DNA from 4 places in the Staphylococcus felis genome. Region 3 is predicted to be linked to each of the others. Evidence: riboswitches for the same ligand, from Rfam matches in the RefSeq annotation. Region 3 holds a riboswitch; each other region holds the start of a gene.
The links. A riboswitch is a leader RNA that binds a small molecule or an ion and turns the genes downstream of it on or off. The one in region 3 is predicted to bind thiamine pyrophosphate.
Positions count from the first base shown of each region.

Region 1: linked by a shared signal. The riboswitch ahead of C7J90_RS01385 (thiamine phosphate synthase) and the one ahead of thiC (phosphomethylpyrimidine synthase ThiC) in region 3 are both predicted to bind thiamine pyrophosphate.
Region 2: linked by a shared signal. The riboswitch ahead of thiO (glycine oxidase ThiO) and the one ahead of thiC (phosphomethylpyrimidine synthase ThiC) in region 3 are both predicted to bind thiamine pyrophosphate.
Region 4: linked by a shared signal. The riboswitch ahead of tenA (thiaminase II) and the one ahead of thiC (phosphomethylpyrimidine synthase ThiC) in region 3 are both predicted to bind thiamine pyrophosphate.

Region 1 is NZ_CP027770.1:277,965-281,180, forward strand. It holds gene C7J90_RS01370 (ThiF family adenylyltransferase) at 1-408, opposite strand, end outside; gene C7J90_RS01375 (thiazole synthase) at 408-1,175, opposite strand; gene thiS (sulfur carrier protein ThiS) at 1,177-1,377, opposite strand; gene C7J90_RS01385 (thiamine phosphate synthase) at 1,380-1,964, opposite strand; TPP riboswitch at 2,034-2,143, opposite strand; gene C7J90_RS01390 (Bax inhibitor-1/YccA family protein) at 2,160-2,777, opposite strand; gene C7J90_RS01395 (CHAP domain-containing protein) at 3,036-3,216, shown strand, end outside.
Region 2 is NZ_CP027770.1:531,228-534,443, reverse strand. It holds gene C7J90_RS02625 (L-cystine transporter) at 1-81, opposite strand, end outside; gene thiO (glycine oxidase ThiO) at 157-1,266, opposite strand; TPP riboswitch at 1,350-1,450, opposite strand; gene C7J90_RS02615 (DNA-binding protein) at 1,514-2,113, opposite strand; gene C7J90_RS02610 (hypothetical protein) at 2,223-2,897, opposite strand; gene C7J90_RS02605 (general stress protein) at 3,071-3,216, opposite strand, start outside.
Region 3 is NZ_CP027770.1:889,046-892,261, forward strand. It holds gene cls (cardiolipin synthase) at 1-1,450, shown strand, start outside; TPP riboswitch at 1,575-1,678, shown strand; gene thiC (phosphomethylpyrimidine synthase ThiC) at 2,014-3,216, shown strand, end outside.
Region 4 is NZ_CP027770.1:25,526-28,741, reverse strand. It holds gene C7J90_RS00160 (YwpF-like family protein) at 200-634, opposite strand; gene C7J90_RS00155 (single-stranded DNA-binding protein) at 815-1,168, shown strand; TPP riboswitch at 1,842-1,945, shown strand; gene tenA (thiaminase II) at 2,016-2,705, shown strand; gene thiD (bifunctional hydroxymethylpyrimidine kinase/phosphomethylpyrimidine kinase) at 2,698-3,216, shown strand, end outside.

The sequences.
Region 1 (3,216 bases), 610 kb from region 3:
TTCATTGATTAAATAACGTGTTTCGAATTGATCGAGCCCATCAAGCACAATATCTGGCTTTACTTCTTCTAGTATCCCAATAATATTTCGGGCTGTGATTTCTTCATTTAAAGGATCGATTTCTACTTCATGATTCATCGCAACTAATCGCTTCTTTAATGCGAAAACTTTCGGCATCATCTCCTCTACATCAGCTTCAGTATAGCCGCTTTGTCGATGCAGGTTGGTTAAAGATACAATATCTTTATCAACAATTGTCAGCTTTTTAATTCCACTACGCACAAGTTGTTCAGCTATACCGCTTCCCAATGCTCCAACTCCTATAATAAAGGCATGTAGTTTTTGAAGTTTTTGTTGTCCTTGCTGACCAAATGGCGGAAATTTAACTTGTCTATCGTATCTATCCATTAAAGAAACCCTAACCCCTCAGAAGGACTAGATTGTACTGCATTATATTTGATAGGAATTCGTCCTGCTTCATAACTTAAACGTCCCGCTTCAATCCCCTTTTTCATTGCCTCAGCCATTTTAGCTGGATCTTTAGCACGCGACACTGCAGAATTTAATAAAATAGCATCTGCACCTAACTCCATCGCTTCAGCACAGTCTTTAGCAGAGCCAATCCCTGCATCAACAATAACCGGAACTTGGCTTTTTTCAACAATATATCGTAAGTTAAGCGGATTAGAAATTCCTCGTCCTGTCCCAATCGGAGAAGCTAACGGCATAATCGCATGTACACCTAGTTCTTCTAAACGTTTCGCCAAGACAACATCATCTGAAATATAAGGACAAACAATATATCCTTTTTCTAATAAAATTTCACAGGCTTTATATGTTTCAATAGGATCAGGTAATAAAGTATCATCATCTCCAATGACTTCAACTTTTATCATGTCACAAATCCCAGCTTCTTTCGCTAATTCAGCTATACGTACCGCTTCTTCTGCTGTTTTTGCTCCGGCTGTATTTGGAAATGTAATAAATTTGTCAAGGTCAACATTAGCTAAAGGATTCGGTAAACTTTTGTCATATAAACTCATACGTCTAACCGCAAATGTCAGCACTTCTGTTTCCGAAGCTTTTATCGCTTCTTCCTGAACTGTCTCATTATCAAACTTTCCAGTACCTAAAAACAATCTTGAATTAAACTCTAAATCTGCAATTTTAAACATCTTATCCGCCTCCAACAAATTCTAAAAGTTCTAATCTATCATTTGGTCTTACTTTTGTAGTTGACCATTCTGAACGCTTAACAACCTTCGCATTCAGCTCAACAGCCATACGTTTCGCTTCGATTTCAAAATGATTTAATATATCTTGTATCGTTGTATGTTCTTGAAATGTTTGTACTTCTCCGTTGACAATGACTTCCACCTTCATCCCCCTCTCTCATTCCATAATTTCGATAATTTTTGCACATTTTCAAAATTCTCGTTAAAAATACTCCCGATGCAAGCAATACCTCTAAATCCTTCCGATAATCGTTGCACTGTTTGGCAATTAATCCCACCAATCGCAACCAGTGGCAAACCTACTTTAAGCGCTTGTTCTACTTCTATTAACGTCCTCGGTTGTTGATTTGGTTTGGAAGCTGAATGGAATAAATGACCAAACATGCCAAAATCAATATGATGTTGCATCGCTTGTTGTATAGATTCAACTCGATGCACAGACATACTAACGGAAAAATCGGGATGTCGTTTTTTGGTTTCAAAAGCAGCTGGATCCATTTCTCTAAAATGAATACGTCTCACACCTAATTTTAATGCTAGTAAGAGATTAGAGTGGATGATGATTTTTTCTTTAGGAAACCCTTGTTGCATAAGGCCTCGTACCCAACTTAAAAGATCATCTTGTTCCATTGGCGTTCTTAATATGACGCCATCAATGAATGGCTCGACCTCCTTGAGACGATATTGATGTATTTGTCTTAATGTTTGAAAAGGTGTGACTGCTATCATCACTTTGACACCTCCTTGAATACAAATAAAAAAGCTACTTCTCTAAATAAATAGAAAAGTAGCTGAAAGCACGACGAAATGCCACTTTCCTACGCCAGTGCGAACTGGATCAGGTTCAGGAATTTCGAAATAACACATTTCGATCTCAGCCATTAATAATGGCACTTCCAGTGGTTTAATATATGTTTATAAAATTTACCTTTTGACCATACGAGCTAATTTTAACACGTATCGTATAATACGGAAAAGGTTTAAGAACAAATTAAATCCCATTTCGCGAGGAGAGAATTGCCCTCTTTTTAGACGATTAAAATCATATAATGTATATAACAAGAAGAGTAACACACCTACTATCGCTATCACAGTATGCAACATTGGATTATGTATAAACCAACTGATTATACTCATGACAATCAATACGATGAATGTTACAAACAAATATTTTCCCATATTAGAAGCATCTTTAATGAAAAAATAACCGATGAAACCAAATACGATAAATCCTAAAACAGCTATAATGACATTTTGAATCAATAGATTAGATCCTAAATCTTCTATAGTATACATCAATGTAGCATATGATAATAAACCTGAAATAATTGTATAAATATGAGACATAATAATACCACTAAATCTCGCACGTTGAACTACCATTGTGACCAAAATCAAAACCAATAATCCTATAGATAACGGCTTCCGCCATTCTATAGGTAAAAACTGCCCTAAATAAACAAAAACACCAAAAATCATCCAATAATACATAAAATAAAGCCAAACCTGACTATACTTCTTTTTTTGATTCTCATTGCGCATAACATGTCACCTTCCTTTAAAATAATACCCTTCATACAATATTACAAACTGTTTAATGTTCTGTTATGGGTTATCTATCATTCATTACCAAAACACTTATAAAATCAATTTAAGTTAGAGATTCAATTACAAAAAATATTTATTACAATATTACATATTTGTAACAACTCCCACAAATATAAAATTCTTTGTTATGATGAAAAAGAATATTTTAACGAATCAACGTAATTGCAAAACAACTTTTAAGGAGGCAATACATTGAAAAAATTAGCATTCGCACTTACAGCTACTTCTGGTGCTGCAGCATTACTTACGCAGCACGACGCTGAAGCATCCACGCAACATACCGTACAATCGGGTGAGTCTTTATGGAGCATTGCTCAAAAGTACAATACATCAGTTGATCACATTAAACAATCAAATGATTTATCAAACAACC
Region 2 (3,216 bases), 360 kb from region 3:
ATGCTTTTTAGCCATTATTGCCAATCCTAGAAGTGCTAAAATAAATATAATGATATTGATAATAATATATAACGTAGACATAAAAACACGCTTCCTTTTAATTCCGATTTATAAAATAAGAATAATAGGAAGCGTTTATAAAATCAAGTATAATTTTTAAATTGTATGCTGATGAGGTTGGAATGGTTGTAATATTTCACGTGCTTGGTGATTGCCATCTACCAATTGCGCCATAAGTTTCCCCACAATCGGTGATAGAAGAATACCATTTCGATAATGTCCTGTTGTGACATATAGATTCGGACGAACTTCTCCCATGATGGGCTCTCCATCTGGTGTAATAGGACGAATACCTGTCCACTCTTTAATGATACGGCCTTGTTTTAATGCAGGAATCATAGCAATACTCTCACGGTCTAGCCAATTCAAGTTATCGCGATTATTCTGAGTGCTCCAGTTGTCGATTTCAGAAGTAGCGCCAATTAAGAAACGATTCGGCTTTTTCGGCACGATGTAACATCCATTTACATTAAAAATAGTTTCTTGCAAACCATGATAGTCAGATGCGATAAGTTTGACATCACCTTTGACAGGGTGCGTCGGTAAATGAATATTGAGGTGATGCAATAACGCGCCACTCCAAGCGCCAGCTGCGATAATCAGTTCGTCAGCATGGAAAGTTCCTTTAGACGTATGAATATGATAGCCCCCGTTATCCTGTTGAGAGATAGAAGTGGTTTCGGTATGAGTCAATAATTCGATAGATTCTCGGTGGGCTACTGATTTTATTAATGCTTGCGTATAAATATTAGCATTGATTTGTCCGTCGTCTTGAATTTTAAAAGCGGCACTTTGATTAGGATCAAGCTTTGGAAAACGTTGTGCCATTTCTGAGGAAGACAGTAGTTTAATCGTATGATCGTGTGATTGTAAAAATTGGAATTGTTTGTGTAGTGCTGTTATATCGTGGCTGTTTGAAGCCACTTTGATTAAACCATACTTTTGGTATTCAATATCGATACCTGTTTCACGCTCTAAATCTTTTGCAGTTTCGGGCATCATTGCACGACTTTGCATGGCAAGACGGTATAAAGGTGTGTCTTCAAAAAATTCATTTTGAGCACCTAGCATTCCTCCAGCTGCATAGGATGCATTCATTCGTGGAGTCGAGCGATCGATGATGCGAATGTGTCGGTGTTTAGATTTCAATTGACGTGCAATTGACAATCCCATGACACCAGCACCAATAATGACGGTTTGTTCCATAAAAAAGCCTCCTGCCAATGAGTAGGGGGCAAGAGGATGATTAGATTGAAATGGATACGCTAGAATACTGATTTCAGCAACAGTATATCGTATTAAAGCTTCCCTTCGTTGGTTCTAACCACTTCAGGTTCAAAGAGTTAAGATTCATCTTTCTCAGCTCACTCGAGCACCCCTAGCATTGTCATATTAAGTTAATCATGCATCACTTATTATAAACCGTGATAGATATTGTTGCAAAATGTACGGATTATCCTCCGAACAAGCGCTGTAAAAATCCTTTTTTCTCATTGCGTTCAATCGTATGTGCTAATGCTTTCTGCTGTTGAACTTGAGATTCAATACTTTGTTGTGTTTGATTAATCTGCTCAGTTTGTTGTTTTTGGGCTTCAGTAAGTGTCGCTAACGATTGATTGCTCGATTCAAGTTGTTGATTTAATTTTGTATGTAATGCTTTCAACTCTTCTTGCTGTTGATGGACTTGAGAAACCATTTGACCTAACATTTGACGTTCTTCGCGCATTTGATTGATTTCATTGCGTAATTCATTAAGAAGGTGTGGGACTTGTTGATCACTTGGAAGATGGTTTTGATCTTCTTTAACAATAACTTGTAAAAAATCTTTTTCCTGTTCAAGTTCTTCAAAAGCAAGCTCATAGCTATTTGTTCGACCCACACGTTCGGCGATTTCCTGGAATAATTCGATATCTTCTTCTTGAAAATCTGTCGCTTCACGACCGCGGTATTCTGTCTTTTTTAAGTGGTAGCCTCTTTCCTCAAGATGCTGCACAATTTTACGAACTTGTTTTTCGCTTAAGCCTGTTTTTTCGGCAAACTCTTTTGTTAGCATAAGTCACGATTCCTTTCTAGTTTTTTAGACAAACGGCAGAGTGCGTTCAGTAACCCGTAAGTCTTACCTCCTCATTATTGTAACGGCTTTATTTGCTGATTTCAAGGGGTTAGTCACTGACTTCTTTACTCAGCCCCATCTTGATAAGTAATGGATAAATAATCTTGCGAGGAAGACGGTTTGCAAATACATATTTGAGAATATAGCAAGATTTGATACTTGTTCCATAAATGTCTTTAGTCAATGGAATATTTGTTTTGATATACAATTCTAACGGAACAGGTTTTCCATTGCGATTGAGAGAAGGTTGTAAATAGTTGATGTCAGTTTGTTTGTCAAAGTCATTTTGCATGAGAAAGCGACGTCGAAAAGCAATGTCATCTGCTGTATCGTTGTCGACATTTGGTGATTCAAAGGTAGACTCAAACATAAAGAAGTTAACATCGCGCCCATGTAATTGATTAGCTAGTGCGTTCACACCTGTTTCTATTGCATCAAGTGTTGATTTAAGAAATGTTTTGCACTGAGGTCCTTTTTCAGCGATTAAGTAAATGATAAAACCAGCATTCGTCGTTGCTTCGTAATGTGCAGTCGCAAAGCTGACCACTTTTTGGTCATGAATGCCTACTAAAAAAACGTAATCGTTTTGTGTTTTTTCAGTTTTTAATGATTGCACGAAGACGGACTCATCTTCGGTTACAAGGGGGTCTAGTTTATCTTTATAAAATGCCATAGCAGGCGCATACCATCGATCTTGTGTCGATTTGATCTGTACAAATTCCATGTTGTTCACCTCTTTTAATTTGGATTAAGTATAGCATAGGTTCAATGCTTCAGTGAAAGTGGGCGTGATTGAAGGTACAATAAAAGGATTAAGACGCGAATACGGTCTTAATCCTTATGACTTAATGTGATAGGATTTAGGACGACATTGGACATTTTAGTCTTAAGCTCGTATTATTCAATATCACCAGTATGCTCTGATGGCATATGTTTATGTTCCAAACCCTTATCTTGACTTTGATACGCTGCGTTGTTGGCAACTTCACCATTCTTAACATTGTCTTTTTGACCGATTACGACAATTTTATTGTTAGAGATGT
Region 3 (3,216 bases):
TCGAATGGTAAGTGGTTCTTTTTTTCTAATTAATATTATACTTGCTTTTATCATTATATTTTTAGAACGAGATCGCCGCGAAGCCACATCCACTTGGGCATGGTTGTTGTTATTATTTATTATGCCGATTGCCGGCTTTTTTCTATACCTCTTTTTTGGAAGGGCTGTTCAGCTCAAAAAACAAAAGGTATCTGGTCAAGAAATTGAAGATGCGAAAGATCGTGTCAAATGTCAAAAAGAGGATTTTCGTCAACAGACCTTTCAATCACATAATCCAGTTGTAACGAAACAAGCTGATCTTGTGCAATCATTACTTATCAGAGAGGCTAATTTTTTAAGTGAAAATAATCATGTTCAATTGTTTACAGATGGACATGAGCTCTTTGATAAATTGAAGCATGATTTGAAGCAAGCTCAAAAATATATTCATATGGAATTTTACATTTTAAATATGGATGGACTCGGTTCAGAAATATTGAATATTTTGACTGACAAAGCGAAAGAGGGGCTTGAAGTTAAATTGCTCTATGATGCAGTAGGGTCTAAACAATTGCGAAAATCTAAGTTAAAAGCACTGACAGATGCTGGTGCAAAAGTGGAAGCTTTTTTCCATGCAAAAATTATCCCTTTTATTAATTTTCGCGTTAATAATCGTAATCACCGTAAAAATGTGATTATTGATGGTGATATTGGTTATGTAGGGGGATTTAATGTCGGGGATGAATATTTAGGATTAGATGAAAAAATGGGATATTGGCGCGATACACATTTACGTATTCAAGGTGATGGTGTTGATGCTTTACAACTTAGTTTTATTCATGATTGGAACTCACAAGTGTCAGAAAATCTAGCATTACAATATGATGAACGTTATTTTCCAAAAAATGCTCGAAAAGATGGTAATGTGGCACTGCAAATCGGTTTAAGTGGGCCTAATGTCAGCTGGCCACAACTAGAATTTGCCTATTTGAAGATGATTATGAATGCCAAACAGACGATTCATATCCACTCTCCATATTTTGTACCTGACATTGGATTTGTCAATGCGTTGCGTATTGCTGCGAAATCAGGTGTAGAAGTTAATATGATTGTACCTAACAAACCTGATCAACCTTTTGTACATTGGGCTACACTGACTACGGTCGCGATGCTTATGTACGATGGTGTTAATGTGTATACTTACGAAAATGGATTTATCCATTCGAAAATGATGGTCATTGATGGAGAGGTAGCGTCAGTGGGTTCAGCCAATATGGATGCACGTAGTTTTCGATTAAACTTTGAAATTAATGCGATTATGTACAATCGGGATATCGCCATGACTTTGATCGATCAATTTAATGAAGATTTAAAAGTATCGAAGCGTTTAACACCAGAGCGTTATGAAAATCGTTCGAATTGGGTGAAATTCAAGCAATCTGTTGCCAAGCTCGTATCACCTATTTTGTAAATAGCTGAGTATAATGAGGCACTCAACTCAATAAAAACATAGGTAATGCCATCATGATAAAAGATAAATATGTAATTGTTTTATTCCATATTTAATGCTAGTATGTAAATTGTAACAATTTAAAATATCCTGCTAGGGGTGCTTTTGTAAGCTGAAAGAAGCATAATGTTTCAACCCTTTGTACCTGATCTAGATAATACTAGCGTAGGGAAGCAATGACGACAAACATGATTAAGCGACTGCTTTAGAAACTAAGATGAGTATGTTTAAGGTGCTATTGATAAGTGTCTTATTCAATGTAATGCTGTATATCTTAGTTTTAAGCGTGGTATAGATTAATTTGTTTTTCCATGAGGTTGAGACAAAAGTGTTGAGGATTTGAATCGGAACATGATCTACAAAATAACGGTTGGTTTTGTAGCGTCATGATTGTATGATTCAAAGTCCTGGCTATTAGGATACCGTTAATAGGTATGCTATAGTTTGAATACTTTACGTCTCAACTTTTTTTATGGGGTTATCTCAGCTACATGAGTCTCTTAGCACAATTTAGGGGGCTACTTATGAAACAAGAACAAATTGAATTGAAAAAGAATTTTCCAGCGAGTCGACGTATTTATAAACAAGGTGAGGATGCAGATATTCAAGTGCCATTTCGTGAAATTGAACTCTCTGAAACGGTGACAGATAATGAAGTACGTCAAAATGAACCTTTTGTAGTATATGACACAGCAGGACTCTATCACGATGAGTCATATGAAGTTGATGTGACTAAAGGGCTTCCAAAGTTACGTGAAGATTGGATTGAGTCACGTGGGGACGTTGAACACTATGAAGGACGTCGTGTACAATCAATCGATAATGGTTTCAAAAGTGAAGGCCATCGTAATTTTGTTGAACATCCATTTCGATACCAACCAAGACGTGCTCAAAATGGTAAGAATGTCACACAAATGCACTATGCCAAACAGGGAATAATCACAAAAGAAATGAAATATATCGCAACGCGTGAAAATGTATCCGCTGAATTCGTACGTGATGAAGTAGCAAGAGGACGCGCGATTATCCCCAATAATGTGAACCATCCTGAATCAGAACCTATGATTATTGGTAAAAACTTCCAAGTTAAAATCAATGCAAATATCGGTAATTCAGCAGTATCTTCTTCAATTGAGGCTGAGATAGAAAAACTCGTATGGGCAACACATTGGGGTGCGGATACGATTATGGATCTTTCGACAGGAAAAAACATTCATGCGACACGAGAATATTTAATTCGTAATTCACCCGTTCCAGTGGGGACAGTCCCTATCTATCAAGCACTTGAAAAGGTCAACGGTATTGCGGAAGACTTAACCTGGGAAATATTTCGTGATACATTAATTGAACAAGCTGAACAAGGAGTGGATTATTTTACAATCCATGCCGGTGTGTTATTGCGCTATGTTCCTATGACTGTAGATCGTTTAACAGGCATTGTTTCACGTGGCGGATCGATTATGGCACAGTGGTGTTTAGCGCATCATCAAGAAAGCTTTTTATATACGCATTTTGATGAAATTTGTGAAATTTTGAAGCAATATGATATTGCGATTTCGCTAGGTGATGGTTTACGTCCAGGTTCTATTTACGATGCAAATGATGAAAGTCAATTCGCTGAGCTCAAAACATTAGGAGAATTGACTGATATTGCATGGGAGCATGATGTCCAAGTGATGATTGAAGGACCCGGACACATTCCAATGCATAAAATTAAAGAGAATCAA
Region 4 (3,216 bases), 860 kb from region 3:
ATGATACGAAATATCTTATTTTTTAAAGTATAACAGTGGTACATGACATACATACACGAAGTATTGATGACGAGACTTCTGAGGCTGTCTCCTCGGAAAGTGAAGTTATATCATACAAATAACGCTAAGATACATTTTATAAAAAATCATCTTAGCGTTATTTGTTTTGGATTATGTCTCAGTCTATTTTTCCTGTTATTTATTGACGTTCATCTTTTAGGCGTGGTTTAGATTGCATCATGCGATTAAAAGTTGTAATTAAATCTTCTCCCTCTAATCCTTCATTTACAAGTTGTTCTAAAAGACTTTCGGCATACACTTGACGCAATGTATAAATATGACACTCAAATACAATAGAGATAGCATCTTCAAGCTGTGTAATATGTTTAATAGTTGCATCAAATAATGCGGGATCATTTGATGGACGCGTGATGACAACGCGGATATCAAGAAGCGTTTCATTTTCAAAATATGCTTCCATTTGTTCTTTATGTATATCAGATATCACGATTTCTAATAGCCAGCCGGTACCACTATTTTCTTTATTGATAATGACACCATCATAAAGTTCATACTCAGTGACACTTCTATTATCTGAAACAATTTGAAAACGGACTGCTTTAAAAGTCTTCATCTCCCCACCACCCTAAAAAATTTAAAATTTACGAAATATTCAAATCTACAGCTATTATAACTTAAAAACACAAAAATTTCTTGTAACGATTGATTTCTATAGTATCTTCTCCCTCATAAAATTAATATCTGGACTTTGCTAAATCGATACTGTTTAGTATACGATAAGCACAACAAGGAGGTGAACAACATTAATCGATTTCATGCGGTTGGCACTATTATTAAACCATTTAAATATTATGATAGCAACGGTAAGTGCTTTATCATTTTCACGGTTTCAGTAGAACGTGATTATCGTAGTCGCACCAATAAACCTATTTACGATTATATAAATTGTAAAGCATTTGGACAGCTAGCTACAAAACTAAATGAAACTGTAACTATTGGTGATGTTTTAATGATAGATGGCCAAATTCAAACCAGATTTTATAAGCATTACGAACAAAAAAAGTACACTACTGAATTATTAGTAACACATGTTTTCAATCTTTCCCAAATTGAAAAATCAGCCCAATCAACTTCTATAAAACTTTAAAAGATTTGCCGATGTTTGAATTTAAAAAAGTCTTCCCATTCCTATTAATAAAAGTCTCAATTAGCTGAACCATTTAAATAACCAAACCTTTATTCTTTGTGAACATTTTATAAAATAATAACTTCCAAAAAAGTACCCTACGAAAATAATTTATTTATATCCTGCCTATATCATAAAACGTTGTTTTCATCATTTTTAAAGTATATGCTTTAGACATTAAGACTGGTTGCGTTTAAAGTTTTGTACATTAGTAAACTTTATTCCTTTCTCTTAGTATTTACAAATAATCCTCCCAATAGTCTAAGCGATATTTGCATTTTCAAATTTCTCACTATGGATTTGAAATGAGGCGAGCATATAAGAGAATATGATTTTAAAATTGCCTTTCAATGACATGAAGACTTCAATGAGTTAGTGGTTATTGAAAGTTAAGAAATAGGTACATGTGGTTAAAGGTTAAGCAGAAGCAATAGATTAAATCAGCTGTAGAATCATCAATGTTTGCTGCTAATATACCTGTGTCATAGTCCTAAAATTGTCAATTTTGAATGGCAATTACAAGTGTTTTCTATATGTCTTGTCTCATTCTCAGTCCATGATACATATGTTGTGAACACTTGTTAATTTGATATTCCCATCAATTTTTGATAGATTTAAATTAAATCAAGGTAATAAAGACTACTAGGGGAGCCAAGTTGTGGCTGAGAAGCAAGTGTTGCTAAACTCTTTGAACCTGATATGGATAAATCCAGCGTAGGGAAGTAGCATATTTCATATTCAATATCAGTATGTGATTTAGGCTACGATGGATAACGTAGTCTTTTTTTATAACAAAGGAGTCGTGAATATGGATTTTAGTAAAACTTTAAAAATAGAAGCACAACCTATTATAGATGCTATATATAATGATTCTTTCATTCAATCTTTACTAAAAGGTAATGCATCATCTTCTTCAATAAAGCATTATCTTCGTGCTGATGCACGTTACTTAAATGAATTTGCAAAGATTTATGCATTATTGATTCCAAAAGTAAATACGAAAGAAGAGATTCAGTATCTAACGGAACAAATTCAGTTTGCCTCTTCAGGTGAAGTCAAAGCGCACCATATATTGTCTGACTATGTAGGTGAAGATTATAACGATATTATTTCGACTGGAGAATGGTATCCAACCGCAGATCATTACATTAAACATATGTATTATAATGCGTATGCGTTTGATAACATTGCTTACACATTATCCGCAATGGCGCCCTGTCCATATGTATATCAGCAAATTGGCAAACGTGCGATAATTGAAGGTGATGTAGCAGAGGAGAATCCACTTAAAGCATGGTTTGATTTTTATGCAACTGAAATGGATGAACTGATGAATCATATAGATCAATGGTTGAATCAGTATGCTGAAAAATTTAATCAACAAAATCAAGACATCTTAAAGCGAAATTTTTTACAAAGTACAGTACATGAGCGAAACTTTTTTGAAATGGCTTTTTCAAAAGAAGAATGGCAGTTTGGAGGAGAAGGTAATGAATAAACCTAATATTGCATTAACGATTGCTGGTACTGACCCTAGCGGGGGTGCAGGTGTAATGGCTGATTTAAAATCTTTTCATGCATGTGGTGTCTACGGCATGGCAGCAATTACAAGTGTACTGGCGCAAAATTCTATGGGCGTTCAACATATTCATAATTTAGATACGTCATGGTTAGAAGAACAATTAGAAAGTGTATTTAATGATGAAATGCCTCATGCTCTTAAAACAGGTATGATACCTACTACAGAAATGATGGCATTAATCGAATCATATTTAAAGAAAATTAAAGTGCCATACGTTATTGATCCTGTTATGATTGCCAAAAGTGGAGATTCACTTATGGATCAACAAGTTCGCAATCAATTAAAGACTACTTTATTACCATATGCTGACGTTGCAACTCCAAACGTTCCAGAAGCAGAAGAGATTGTCCAGTTTAAATTAGACAGTGTTGAGCGTATTCATCAAGCAGGACGATTTTTCATTAATGAAATTGGCGCAAAAGGTGTA